Regions from separate parts of the Oceanobacillus sp. M60 genome, predicted to be linked through region 1. Evidence: riboswitches for the same ligand, from Rfam matches in the RefSeq annotation. Region 1 holds a riboswitch; each other region holds the start of a gene.
What was found. A riboswitch is a leader RNA that binds a small molecule or an ion and turns the genes downstream of it on or off. The one in region 1 is predicted to bind S-adenosylmethionine.
Positions count from the first base shown of each region.

Region 1 (4,835 bases):
CCTGTGAATCCGCCGCCGCCGACAACGATGGTAAGCTGCTCGTCACGTTTTTCTTCGCTTGAAGAATACTGAGCAAACTGATATTCAATGTGCTCTGCAATTAATCGGCTGGAATCAATATCTGTGATTGCATAAGCATTCTCTTCCATACCCGGAATGCCAAATGAGTTGGATACAAATCCAAGTGCAAATACAAGATAGTCATAAGCCACTTCGCTGTTTTCAAGAACAACGCGTTTTTCCTCACGCTTCACTTCCGTAACGGTATCGTAAATTAAACGTACACGCTTAGGGTTAACTACATCTGTTAGCATAAAACGTGCCTGATTCGGGGTAATCGTACCCGCTGCTACTTCATGTAACCATGTACTTTCATAATGGTAATTATGTTTGTTGATTAACACAATCTCAGCTTCTTCAGGAGACAGCTGTTGAGTTAAACGTCTTGTTGCAACTAATCCAGCATAGCCTGCACCAAGAACGACTACTTTTGGTTTACTCATAATTCATCTTCCATCCTTTCTATCTTCCACAAATAAAATGTAATGTAATTTCGAACTATCACGTTTAATAGTCACTGCATCTATTATAATATCAAATTTTGCGGGATTAGGCTAATTTTCATTATAATTTCTTTAGAAAACTTAGCGAAACTTGTTTTATCAAAGAACCCGCATGATATATATGCTTATTAATAGGTGCGAAAGTTGAGATTTTAATATTAAAAAACTGCAAATTCGCCAGGCTACAGCAAATTCGCAGTTTTATTTTACCTTATTAATTTAATTATGAAACAGCTGCTTTCTTTCGTAATTTAATCAGCATAGATGGATGCAGTATCGACCTCAGAACCTTTGTGCTCTTCAGAACCTTTATCTGTTTCTGAGTCTGAGTTTTCTCCCTCTTCTTCAGTCTCATGCTCTCCATTATTTTCTTCTTCTTCAGGATTTCCTTCCTCTGATTCCGGCTCTTCACTCTCTACATCTTCAGAATCGGGTTCCTTGTTGTTTGCATTATCATCGTTGCCATTTTCTTCCTCTTCCGGCTGTTTCGGCGGTTGATCCGATTTATCTTTTGAATCTTCTTTCTCTGAATTCTCTTCATTCCTGTCATTTGTGCCGGGCGCCTCAGTTTCAGCTCCAGAATTATTGGAATCAGAAAAGCGGCTATTTTTTTCAGATTGATTCTGATGTACAGAAGCTGTGGAACGTTGCGTATTCGATTCTGATTCTCGGCTTTCTGTATTCTCATTATTTTCACCAGCTGCGTTTTCCTTATTTGAAGCGTTACTGCTTTGTTCACTGTCAGCTGGCTCATCATTTGTTATTTGATTAGATGATGCTTCCTCAGAAGCTATATAATCTTCTTCCTGCACCTCTGTTTCTGGATTTGTGTATGTTTCTTCCTCTGTTTCGGTACCTTGAGTCACAGTACGCTCTTCCTGCACTTCTATTTCATTGTCTTCCTGCTGAAGTATGTTGCGATAATCTAAATTAGCTGTTTGATAAATTTGTTCATTGTCTCCTAATAACCGATTATTCCAGGAGGTTGTAAAAATCTCTACGCTTTCTCCAGTTTGTCCAGTTCCGTCTTCTGTACTCACTTCCATTGAATATTCTACAGAGCGGTTATCCTTATAAATCCCCATGCCAATGATGATAATACAACCTGCTAACATAGAAATGTTTACCCATAATAGCTTTTTTTTGCGCATATATCTTCTTCCTTTTTAAATAGTTTCATTCGGATATTTATTATTTCACCCTTTTTATTATCAGACATATCCAACTCATTCAGAGTAATTGTCCATTTTATAACCATTCAACAATACGTTCACTACACTACCATTGTAATCGTCATCGGAGTCCTTTTCAAATACTTTTCGTTTTTTTCAAGCTTCTTCTTTCTATACACAGCCTCTAAGCCAGTGTTGCCGGCTTTTTCATTTTTAAAAAAATCAAGACTTGATTTTTTTTCCTCGCTCTTGTAAAGTTAACGTAATTATAATTTAATAAAATTCCAATTCTTATCCAGAGAGACGGAGGGACTGGCCCGACGATGTCTCAGCAACCAGCTGCTTCTAGCAAGGTGCTAATTCCAGAAGGGAACTCCCCTTTAAAGATAAGATATGTATCATCACGATATCATACCCTTCTTATCTCATCTCTGGAATAAGAAGGGTTTTTTATTGATTTCACATGGGAAAATCATAAGAAAACAGCATATTCGCGAAAGATAAGCGAATTCATGTTTCTGGATTGAGGAGGCTGAAGGAAAATGAGAAAAATAGAAACAGCATTAGTACAGTTAGGTAATAAAACGGACGAACGGACAGGGGCTATAAATCCGCCTATTTACATGTCAACAGCTTATCAGCACCAGGGAATTGGCCATTCCACAGGTTATGATTATACGCGTACCAAGAATCCGACCAGATCTGTTTTAGAGGAAGGTTTCGCAAAGCTGGAAGAAGGAGATGCTGCTTTCGCCTGCAGCTCAGGAATGGCAGCTATTCAATTAGTTCTCTCCTCCCTGTTTCGTATGGGCGATCACCTTATCGCGACAAAAGATATCTACGGAGGAACTTACCGTATTTTTAATCATTTTGAAAAAGCTTATAATATTTCCGTGACCTATGATGTCTGTCAAAATATCACGGAAACAGAACGATGTATTAACGAAAATACAAAGGCTATCTTTTTAGAAACACCGACGAACCCGTTACTTCAGGAGGTGGATATTGAAAAGTATGCGGAGCTGGCTAAAAAGCATAACCTGCTGCTTATTGTTGATAATACATTTTTAACACCTTATCTCCAGCAGCCAATTACGCTTGGTGCGGATATTGTAGTGCATAGTGCGACAAAATATATCGGCGGCCATAATGATGTTTTAGCCGGTCTGGTCGTAACCAAAAGTCCTGACCTTTCCGAAAAATTATTTGAAATGCATAATGCGTCAGGAGCAACATTATCTGCTTCAGACAGCTGGCTGCTTGTCCGCGGGTTAAAAACACTTGCATTGCGTATGCAGCGTCACGAGGAAAACGCACAAAAAATTGCTGCTTACCTGCGAGACCACTCGTCAATTGGACAGGTTTATTATCCAAATAAAGGCGGCATGCTTTCATTTTGTTTAGAAGATGCCGACCAGGTGCGTTCTTTCTTAGCTAACCTCAACTTAATTGTATTTGCCGAAAGTCTGGGCGGTGTAGAAAGCTTTATTACCTATCCTACAACACAAACACATGCCGATATGCCGGAGGAAGAAAGAGATAACAGAGGAATCGGTGATGACCTTCTTCGTTTCTCTGTAGGAATTGAAGATGCGGAGGATTTAATAGCAGATATTGAGCAGGCGCTGCAGGTTGTCAGTAAAATTTAAAACAATACCCCAAAAAAGAGGCAGCTCATTTTAAAGCTGCCTCTTTTTTAGAGTAAAGATGAAATTATATTCTTCCTTACATATTATTTAATTTGCTCAACATTCAACATATGGAAGCATACAGCCATTTCATCGTATGCTTCCATAATTTAAGGTTCATTTAAGGTTCGTTACCCTTTTATTAAACCTAAATCCACTTTCCATTGTAACCATTGCAGCTGTCTCGTTTTACGAGGTAAGAATTGACGAATATCTTCCTCATGGTACCCAACTTGGAATCTTTTTTCATCCACCAAAATTGGACTTTTCAGCAGTCTTGGGTATTTGTGAATTAATTTCAATAAAGTTTGCAGAGACAAATCCTCTACATTCAAATTCAATTCTTTAAAAATTTTAGAACGGGTTGAAAGTATCTCATCCGTGCCTTCCACAGTCATTTGTAAAATATTCTTTAGTTCGTCAATTGTCAATGGTTGATGTAAAATATTTCGTTCCTTATAAGCAATTCCATTTTTGCGAAACCATTGTCTCGCTTTTCTTGTAGATGAGCAAGATACTCCGTAAATATGCACTGTCATATTCATTCTCCTTATTATTTGACATATTCATTACAAGATTCAAAGTGATTATGATGAAATGAAAGTAAAACATTTCTGCTTCTTCATTCCATTTTTTCTATCTTAGTTTCACTTTAGCATGGAAATGTGGTAAAACTATGGTAAGGTCATAAAAAAAACATGAAATGAAGCTTAATTCATCGAAATAAAGCTTGCTGCTATTATTCCTTCGCTCTATAAATATGCTTCCCCGGCTTCACGATTCCACAATACGCCCTTAAACTTCTGTTTAATAACAGCTTAAATCAAATAATGAACCCCCCCCAAAAAACAAATGACAAAGGTCAACACCATTCTTCTATCTCCGCCATTATCGCAACCAGTTCATCTTCTAATTCTTTTCCTGTATCCGTATCTAATAAATGATTAAATAAGATGGAAAAGATAAGCCGTTCTCCCTTTCCATTGGTTACATAACCGGAAAGAGTGCTGACACCTTCAATGGTTCCTGTTTTTGCCTGAACATCCAGTCCCTTCATACGTTCACGTAAAGTGCCTCCAATCATTTTATCGGCTTCTCCAGCTGCCGGCAGACTGGCTAAAAATTCAGGGAACCACTTTTCCTGCTGGATTTCGTACAGTAAACGCGTCAGTTCTTCGGCTGGAATAAAGTTAGCTGCTGAAATTCCGGAACCATCCTTTAACTGGATTGTATCCAGATTGATTGAATAGGTAGCCAGAGCTTCTTTCACTGCTGCCAGACCCGATTCCCATGAACCGTCATCATATGTTTTACGCCCTAATTCTTTTGTGAGCATCTCACCAATCCCATTATTGCTAAGCTTCATAAAGGGAATAATAATGCCAGTTAATGGCGGTGACTGTTTATGGTAA
Region 1 is NZ_JBSSNH010000002.1:453,768-458,602, forward strand. Features, by position in the region: gene ACW0TQ_RS06440 (NAD(P)/FAD-dependent oxidoreductase) at 1-503, opposite strand, end outside; gene ACW0TQ_RS06445 (hypothetical protein) at 815-1,714, opposite strand; SAM riboswitch class I at 2,024-2,128, shown strand; gene ACW0TQ_RS06450 (methionine biosynthesis PLP-dependent protein) at 2,278-3,384, shown strand; gene spx (transcriptional regulator Spx) at 3,555-3,962, opposite strand; gene dacB (D-alanyl-D-alanine carboxypeptidase/D-alanyl-D-alanine endopeptidase) at 4,286-4,835, opposite strand, start outside.

Region 2 (4,835 bases), on a different contig from region 1:
CCCCGCTCCAAAAAATAAAGCAAATAACATAAATGCAATTGCTAAATAATTTCCTATACGCAGTTTGGTATTCATTTTTATTCCTCCTACCTCCAAACCAAATAATTCTTGGAATTATCTAATTATTTAACATAATTTGACACGATTTCTATCTTACTACTTTCACATATGAAATGCAACGGAAAAAGGGATGAATAAGAGACACGGAAAAAATTCCCATCCTGCCTTGTTTTGCTGTTTTCTCATATTTTTTATAGACAATCGCACTGCAAACTTATACTATTAGATGTAATTATAAAATTCACAAACTAGTATAAAGAGGTCGATAGATGATGAAGTTATCCCGTCGTGTAGAAAAGCTTCCTGCTCAATTTTTTGCATCCCTTGCCGGCAAAGTCGCTGCAGCCCTGGAAGAAGGAAGAGATATTATCAATCTCGGACAAGGCAACCCGGATCAGCCGACACCGCCGCATATTATCCGTACACTTCAGGAAAGCGCCGAAAATCCGGCTGCCCATAAATATTCCCCTTTCCGCGGTACCGATGAATTAAAAGGGGCTGCAGCACAGTTTTATAAAAGAGAATATAATGTCGATTTAGATCCTGCTTCAGAAATTGCTATTTTGTTCGGAAGTAAAATTGGCTTGGTAGAACTCCCTTTAGCTGTTATGGATGAAGGCGAATTAATGCTCTTGCCAGACCCTGGATATCCAGATTATTTGTCCAGTGTTTCATTAGCAGACGTTACTTATGACACGTTTCCATTATTAGAGGAAAACAATTTTTTACCAGATTATGCTGCCCTGACGCCGGAACAAAAGAAACTTGCCAAGCTATTATATCTCAACTATCCAAACAACCCGACCGGAGGTGTCGCAACGAAAGAATTTTTTGAAGATACCGTTGCGTTAGCGAAGGAAAATGATATCGGTGTTGTTCATGATTTCGCTTATGGAGCCATCGGTTTCGACGGCTATCAGCCAATAAGCTTCCTACAGACAAAAGGAGCGAAAGATGTCGGCGTTGAGCTGTACACCCTTTCCAAAACCTATAATATGGCCGGCTGGCGAGTCGGTTTTGCTGCTGGCAACAAAGATATGATCGAAGCGATTAATATTCTGCAGGACCATTTATTTGTCAGTCTTTTCCCAGCTATTCAAAAGGCAGCTGCGGAAGCATTATTAGGGGACCAAAGCTGTGTCACCTCGCTTGTGGAACGCTATGAACAGCGCAGAGATGCTCTCATAGAAGAATGCAGACGTATCGGCTGGGAAGTCACTGCACCGAAAGGCTCTTTCTTTGCCTGGCTCCCTGTACCAGCGGCATTTACAAGTGAAACATTTGCTGATTATTTATTACAAGAGGCGGATGTAGCCGTTGCAGCCGGGAATGGTTTCGGAAAGAATGGAGAAGGTTATATACGCGTCGGATTACTCGTAGAAGAGAATCGTATTCGCGAAGCTATTCGACGTATTGAGAAACTGCAGCTGTTTCAAAAATAAATATTGACGAAACTTGTAAAATAAGATACTTTTAAAGAATACAATTCAATTACTACCACACCTCTTATCCAGAGCAGCTGAGGGACTGGCCCGTTGAAGCTCGGCAACCTTAAAAAAAGGTGCTAATTCCAGCAAGACACCCGTCTTGAAAGATGAGAGCAGAAAATAAGATTACATTTTCGAGCCTCTCTTACCCTAGAGAGGCTCTTTTTTAGAAATTGTATCGATTCTGACAAGACAGCTGCAAACAATATTACCTATCAACTGCAGCATAATGATAGAAAGGCAGGAAAAACAGCAGATGATCAAATTAGAGAATGTCACAAAAGTTTTCCCCTCCAAAAAAGGAAAGGATGTTACTGCACTGGACGATGTGACGATTTCTGTCAATAAAGGAGAAATCCATGGCGTAATCGGCTACAGCGGTGCAGGAAAAAGTACATTAATTCGCTGTGTCAATTTACTGGAGTCTCCTTCGAAAGGAAAGGTTTGGATTGATGGAACCGACTTAACGAAGCTGTCAAAAGAAAAGCTCCGGCAAACAAGACAAAAGGTCGGCATGATTTTTCAGCATTTTAATTTATTAAGGACTGCCAGTGTCTATGATAACATTGCGATTCCATTAAAATTACTCGGCGTACCGAAGGCAGAGGTTAAGGAAAGAGTCATGAAATACTTAGATATTGTCGATTTATCTGAGAAAAAAGATGCTTATCCTTCCCAGCTTTCCGGCGGTCAAAAGCAGCGTGTCGCTATTGCCAGGGCGCTGTCACAGGAGCCACAGGTCCTCCTGAGCGATGAGGCAACCAGCGCACTCGACCCAGAAACGACAAATTCCATTCTCGAACTATTATTAAAAATTAATGCAGAGCTTGGGATCACAATACTATTAATCACGCACGAAATGAACGTTATCCAAAAAATATGCGATTATGTCTATGTTATTGAAAACGGAAACCTCATTGAACAAGGTTCGACGATAGAACTATTTACAAAACCTAAACAGCCGACGACTAAAAAGTTCTTAAATACCATTTCACAACGAAAATTATCGGATCGTTTAATTGATGAATTGAATTTAGAAGGCAAAGTAATTCGTTTAACCTTCCTTGGTGAAAATACAGGTCAGCCGCTGTTGTCTAAGGTAACACAGCAATTTTATGTAGAGCCGAATATTCTGACTGCCAATATTATCGAATTAAAAAATGGCATTGTCGGCAACCTTGTCGTTCATTTGATTGGCAGTGAGCATCAAGTAGAACATTCTCTCTCCTTCTTAAAAGAACAAGGCGTAGAAGTAGAAGAATTGGGGGTGAATTAACATGCAGGCATTTATTGATCAATGGGGTTCAGAGTTTTATGATGCCATAATAGAAACTCTTCAAATGGTTTTAATCTCTTTGTTTTTCGCTGTTATTATCGGCGTTATTTTAGCTATTCTATTAGTTTTGACACGTCCGGGACAACCCTTGCAAAATAAGTTTGTTTATCAGTCTTTAAACCTGCTGATTAACGTCATCCGGTCCATTCCATTTATTATTCTTTTATTCTTTATGCTTCCTTTCACCAAATTGATTGTAGGTGTAACCATTGGTGTAAAAGGAGTTATTGTGCCGCTCGTTGTCAATGCAGCTCCTTATATCGCCAGACTGATTGAATCCTCCCTGTTAGAGGTCAACCAAGGTGTTATCGAAGCATATCGAGCGATGGGAGTAAAGACACATCAAATTATTTGGAATGTGATGCTGCGTGAAGCGAGACCAGCCATTGTTCTTGCATTAACCATCGCAACAATCAGCCTTATCGGGGCAACTGCTATGGCCGGATTAGTCGGCGCTGGAGGCCTGGGTGACTTAGCTTACCGATTTGGACACTTGCGTTATGAAACAGACGTCATGTACGTTACGGTTATTATGCTCGTTATTATCGTTCAAGGTCTTCAGTCTCTTGGAAACCGACTCGCCGAACGATTGAAAAAAGATTAATTGGAGGAAAAAATATGACAACCTCATCCAAGAAAGGCTCTTTCTTAGAGCATATAACCATACAAGATTCCTTTCCAACTGGCACTGCACAGCTTGAAGCTGCAGCAAAGCATGCCCTGCCGGCAGAAGTATTTGGCCACATCCGCTCTGGTGCCGGCGGGGAAGAAACGTTAAGAAAAAACAGAGAAGCCTTTGAGAAATATTCGATTATTCCCAGGTTTTTACGTAATGTCTCCGAAGTGGACACATCTATACGTATTTTAGGAAAAGAATATGCTTCCCCATTAATGGTCGCTCCGATAGGACATTTAAAAATGGTTCATGAAGAACCTGACTTTGCCATTGCAAATGTTGCGGCTTCGATGAATATTCCATACATTCAAAGCACTGTTACAGCAAGATCTATCGAAGAAGTCTCGGAAGCTGTTCCTCATGGACCAAAATGGTTTCAATTATACTGGTCCAATAATGATGCTATTTCCTACAGTATGGCAGAACGCGCAGAAAAAGCCGGATATGAAGCGATAGTGGTCACCGTGGATACTATGATTCTCGGGTGGCGTGAAGATGATATGAGGCATCAGTACTCCCCATTGAAAAAAGGGTATGGAAAAGCAAACTATGTCCAGGATCCTGCATTTCAAGAAGGCTTAAAGGATGGACAGGATGAAGTTGAATCAATTATTGAAAACCTTCATCACCCATCCCTTCATTGGGACAATATAACGGCATTACGTCAACGTACGAAGCTGCCAATTTTTCTAAAAGGCATCCTTCATCCTGAAGATGCAAAACAAGCAATAAAAGCCGGAATAGACGGGATTATTGTCTCCAATCATGGCGGCAGACAAATGGACGGAATCATACCAAGTCTGGAAGCATTACCAGCTATACGCGAAGCTGTTGGTCCAGATTTCCCCTTGCTGCTTGATAGCGGCATCCGCCGGGGAGCAGATGTCATCAAAGCCCTGGCGCTTGGCGCAGATGCGATTTTATTTGGGCGTCCGTATACCTACGCGCTTGCACTTCAGGGAGAAGCAGGCGTTCAGAAGATATTCGCTAACCTTGCGCAAGAAGTTGCTGTATCGATGGCATTATCTGGAGCTAAGACAATAGAAGAAGTAAAGCAGCTCACATTGAAAATTGCTGCTGATAACTAAGTATATATACAGAGCGGCCTCTTGACGGAGACGCTCTTTTCTTTCATCATAATCATATAATATTATGAAAAAGCTATAAGGAGATTTTAAGCATGAGCGTTATTCCCGAAATTTTAGCACATATCGAAACAGCTTACGAGGCGCATAAGCCCGTTTCATTTATTCGTGAAAACTATACAATCAGCGAA
Region 2 is NZ_JBSSNH010000001.1:322,280-327,114, forward strand. Features, by position in the region: gene brnQ (branched-chain amino acid transport system II carrier protein) at 1-75, opposite strand, end outside; gene ACW0TQ_RS01660 (aminotransferase class I/II-fold pyridoxal phosphate-dependent enzyme) at 333-1,502, shown strand; SAM riboswitch class I at 1,564-1,661, shown strand; gene ACW0TQ_RS01665 (methionine ABC transporter ATP-binding protein) at 1,804-2,823, shown strand; gene ACW0TQ_RS01670 (methionine ABC transporter permease) at 2,819-3,487, shown strand; gene ACW0TQ_RS01675 (alpha-hydroxy-acid oxidizing protein) at 3,502-4,647, shown strand; gene ACW0TQ_RS01680 (2-keto-4-pentenoate hydratase) at 4,740-4,835, shown strand, end outside.
Region 2: it holds a riboswitch for S-adenosylmethionine, as region 1 does, so the genes downstream of both, ACW0TQ_RS01665 (methionine ABC transporter ATP-binding protein) here and ACW0TQ_RS06450 (methionine biosynthesis PLP-dependent protein) in region 1, are expected to answer to the same signal.

Region 3 (4,835 bases), on a different contig from region 1:
AAAGGTATTCAAAAATTCTTGCTCCTGCTACAAACTGAGCTGCTATATAAAAAATGTTAAAAAGTAAAATCAGCCCAGTTCCCACTCTTAAAATATCACTATTATAGAAGTCACCAAGCCAATCCGGCAGGGAAAGGGACTTTTGTTTTGTATTCAGCTTTCTTACTTTTTTAGCTACCATCAGCACTCCTATTGGCCCGCCGCCGATCATCGCCAAAAACAGCCAGAGGTTAGACAATCCCCAGTCATGAGTCCATCCCGGGTAACCCAGAAAAGTTGCTGCACTTAGATAGGTAGCAGCAAAGGACAGGCCCAGTACATAGGGTCCCAGACTTCCGCCGCCTGTAGCGAAATCACTGATGTTTTTCGTTTTTTTAGCACTTATGTAACCAAGGATCAGCATGACAGCTAGAAATATTGCAAAACCGATCCATGTATAAAGCATAATTGTACTCATCTCTGACCTCCTTGCACATACGAGTAAAACAGGAAATGTACTTCTCCGTTATCTCGGCTGAAAGCTGCCAAGCTTTCGCGCAGGATGATTATCGGGTAAATGGGGTGTTCCATTTCCAAACATATTTTCTCTAAGCGTCTTCCCTTCATATTCAGTCCGGTAAATGCCGCGTTTTTGCAATTCAGGAACAACTAAATCCACAAATTCCCGAAATGTATCCGGAGAATAGGTCTGCGCGATATTGAAACCATCCACGTCACCTTCAAATGCCCATTCTTCCATTCGATCTGCAATTTGTTCAGGTGTTCCGATAAATTTCACCGTACCATTGCCGAGTCCATGATTTTTAACAGCTTCCCGCAGTGTCCATTTCTTATTAGGATCTTTTGTATACATATCCAGATTTCCCTGTACTGCTTCTGTCTGTATATCTTCAATATACTGATCCGGATTATATTTTGAAAAATCGATTCCTGTATGTCCGGAAAGGAGAGACGCAGTTCCTTCGTAGCTGACGTGGTCTGTTAAATCTTCATACTTTGCCAGCGCTTCTTCTTCCGTTGACCCAATGATTGGCAAAATCATAGGAAAAACAAATATATCTTGCCGATTTCTGCCCTGTTCCTCTGTTCGTTTCCGAATATCTGCAACATAGGCCTTTAACGCATCCAAGGAATGATTTTTAGTAAAAACCGCCTCTGCATGTTTCGCTGCAAAATCTCTTCCTTTTGGTGAAGCTCCTGCTTGGAATAAAACAGGCGTACGCTGCGGAGAAGGTTCAACCAAATGCGGACCAGGTACATTGAAAAATTCACCTTCATGATTAATCAAACGAACCTTATCCGGCTGTGCAAATGTATCCTTTGCGCCATCATGAACAACAGCATTGTCATCCCAGCTGTGTTCCCAAAGTTTATAAACGACTTCGAGAAATTCATCTGCACGGTCATAGCGCTGTTCCTTAGGAAGACGGCTGGAAAGGCCAAGATTGACTGCCTCGCTTTCTAAATAAGAAGTCACCACATTCCAGGCAACTCTTCCATTCGTTAAATGATCCAGTGTAGATAGCTGCCTTGCGAGTGCGTATGGTTGTGCATATGTAGCAGAAATTGTTGGCGCAAAGCCGAGATTTTCAGTGACAGCCGCCATAGCAGAAATCGGAATCAATGGATCATGAGCCGGAAGCTGTACAGCATGCCGGACAGCTGCTTCATGACTATTTTCATATACACTGTAGGTTCCAAGCACATCAGCAATAAACATGGCATCAAATTTACCGCGTTCCAGGATTTTTGCTGTTTCTATCCAATATGACAGGTCATTATGTTTTGTCCCCTCGTCCTTTTCATGCTTCCATAATCCTGTCGAGTGAGGGGAAGGTGAATTTTGAATAAATCCATTCAGGTGAATTTGTTTTGTCATCGTTTCGATAAGCTCCTTTTCTCATAAATTTTCATCTTGACCGCTTCACCAAAATCTATAATTGACTATCTCTCATTTGATGCAGTCAGCCATTGATTTTGGTATCGGCCCTTACTTCTGAATTGCTGATTACTTAAGATTCATCGAAAGCATTTAAGGCATTCACACTATGTGCCACTGCGGACCCGGCTTTTAAAGCTGCTGCCACAAAAATCGCTTCTGATATTTCCTCTAGGCTGGATCCTGTTTTTTTGGCGTTTTTCGTATGCAGATCAATGCAATACGGGCAGCCTGTGGTATGTGCTGATGCCACCGCGATAAGCTCTTTCTCCTTTTCGGTCAATTTGCCTGCTTTGATAGATTTATGATCAAAAGCAGCAAATGCCTTGAATGTATCCGCATCAATGTCACCAAATTCGGTTAATCTATTAAAATAGGATGCTTTGTACAGCTCGTCTTTTTCCTCTTCATCAAACGCATTTAGCGCATTCACACCATGAGCAACCGCTGAACCAGCCTTTAGAGCTGTTGCAACAAAAATGGCCTCTGTTACTTCCTCTTTATCAGCGTTATTTTTTTTAGCATTCCCCACATGTAAATCAATGCAGTACGGGCACCCCGTAATGTGCGCTACGGCTACCGCAATTAATTCCTTTAATTTAACTGATAATTCACCCTCAGCTAATGCTTTATCGTTAAAAGCAAAAAAAGTTTGAAACGCTTCCGGTGCATATTCTTTTAATTCTGTTATCCGGTTAAAATAAGATTTTTGATATAAACTATCTGTTTTAGTCAATGAAATCTCTCCTCATACATTTAAAATTTTGGTTTGTCATACAGTGAAACTTCAATTAGTGAAGGTTTTTCGACGCACAACTCTTTATAATAGGACGGTTAATCGCAAAAGCTCTTCGATGGGACGAGTAATCGCAGTCCCAGTCCCAGTTTCAGCCCTAGGACATCGTGAACCTGGTCTGTTTCCTTTGCCCACTGATTTGTGCTGCGATAAAATCATACAAATTGTAAATCCATCTCGTTAATTTTCTTACAGCCACAATAATAATTAAACTTTACCTATCTAATTACTCGGTTTTAAGCCATGCTTGCCCCTTTGAAATTATTCCCTCCCTACCCTTGTTTAAAAATGAAAAAACCCCTTTTCCAGGAGAAGAGGGTTTCTTTACACACTGCCTCATCTCTCAAGTGAAAACTTGCTGGAATTAGCACCATTTTACTGCGTTTCCAGTAATGGTTGCTGCGGGATTATAGGACCAGTTCCTCCCCCGGCTCTTGATAAGGAATTACATTATTTAGTTTTTTAAGATTTCTTCATATGTTATCGAATTCTAAAAAATATGTCAAGTGGAAATTTTAATTTAATGAAGCGTTTCTTGATCAAAATCTATTGATAATATTAGCAGATATCTTTTTGCTGTAAGCGGCGACTGGTTGTTTTATCACATGTAATTATATTTTCCTGCTATAGAGTACGATGCTAAATCGATTGAGCAGCTTTTTTCATCGTGTCCTTAAAATTCATCATTTAGTTTACATAATACAATTATGGTGAATTAATGTTTTTTTGTTTTCAGTAAAAACGCTTAGACCACATTCTAGCCTAAGCGTTTCCATTATTTGTTTACACTGGGTAAACCCCATGTTTTCTCTCGGTAAATTGCTTTTTCTTATTCTGATAAATGGTGAAACGTCTTGCCAGCTCGCTCCGAAGATGATCTGGATCAATGATATCATCAATAATCATTTCGGAAGCTAAGCGGTAAATATCAATGTTCTCTTTATAGGCGGCCTGCTTTTCTGCGATATATGCCTCCCTTTCTTCTTCTGGAAGCTGAGCGATTTTATTTGCTTCTACTGCATTCACTGCTGCTTCCGGTCCCATAACAGCAATCTGTGCATTTGGAAAGGCTAAACAGCAATCCGGATCGAAAGCCGGCCCTGACATCGCGTATAGACCAGCTCCATAAGCCTTTCGGACAATAACAGAAATTTTAGGTACCGTTACCTCACTCATTGCAAACAGCATTTTGGCTCCATGGCGAATAATTCCCTGCTTCTCCACTCTTGTTCCAATCATAAATCCTGGTACATCCGTTAAGAACAGCAGCGGAATTTCAAACGCATCACATAATTGGATAAATTTTGTTGCTTTATCTGCTGAATCCGTAAAAAGAACGCCTCCTTTTACACGTGGCTGATTAGCAATGATTCCTATACTTTGACCGTTGATACGGGCCAGCCCAGTAATTAATTCTGGAGCAAACCGCTTTTTTATTTCACAAAAACTGCCTTCATCAATTGTACGGTCAATCAGTTCATACATATCAAAAGCAGCATTTTGATTTTCTGGAATAATTTCGCTGATTGGCTTATCAAAGCTTTTTGGTTCTACAGATGCTGCTTTTTTTGGCTTCTCACGAAAATTAGCAGGAAAATACGTTAAGTACTTCTGTGCAAATTGAATCGCTTCTTCTTCGGTATCTACTAAAACATCGCCTACTCCTGAGGTTGTACAGTGCATCTTTGCTCCGCCCATTTCCTCTAAAGAAACTTTTTCGCCAATGACCTTTTCAGCCATTCGCGGTGAACCTAAATACATCGATGCGTTCCCTTCAACCATGACAACGATATCACAAAAGGCCGGAATATAGGCACCGCCGGCAGCGGATGGACCAAACAATAAGCAGATTTGCGGCACTCTTCCTGACAGCTTAATTTGATTATAGAAAATACGTCCCGCTCCTCTTCTTCCCGGGAACATATCTATTTGATCTGTAATTCGGGCACCGGCAGAGTCTACCAGATAAACCATGGGCACCTCCAGCCTCTCAGCCGTCTCTTGAATACGTAAAATTTTCTCCACCGTCCGCTGTCCCCAGCTTCCTGCTTTGACGGTCGAATCATTTGCCATCGCACAAACTGTCTGACCGTTTATTTT
Region 3 is NZ_JBSSNH010000007.1:20,703-25,537, forward strand. Features, by position in the region: gene ACW0TQ_RS16935 (sodium:solute symporter family protein) at 1-457, opposite strand, end outside; gene ACW0TQ_RS16940 (LLM class flavin-dependent oxidoreductase) at 506-1,879, opposite strand; gene ACW0TQ_RS16945 (carboxymuconolactone decarboxylase family protein) at 2,013-2,681, opposite strand; SAM riboswitch class I at 3,069-3,179, opposite strand; gene ACW0TQ_RS16950 (acyl-CoA carboxylase subunit beta) at 3,519-4,835, opposite strand, start outside.
Region 3: it holds a riboswitch for S-adenosylmethionine, as region 1 does, so the genes downstream of both, ACW0TQ_RS16945 (carboxymuconolactone decarboxylase family protein) here and ACW0TQ_RS06450 (methionine biosynthesis PLP-dependent protein) in region 1, are expected to answer to the same signal.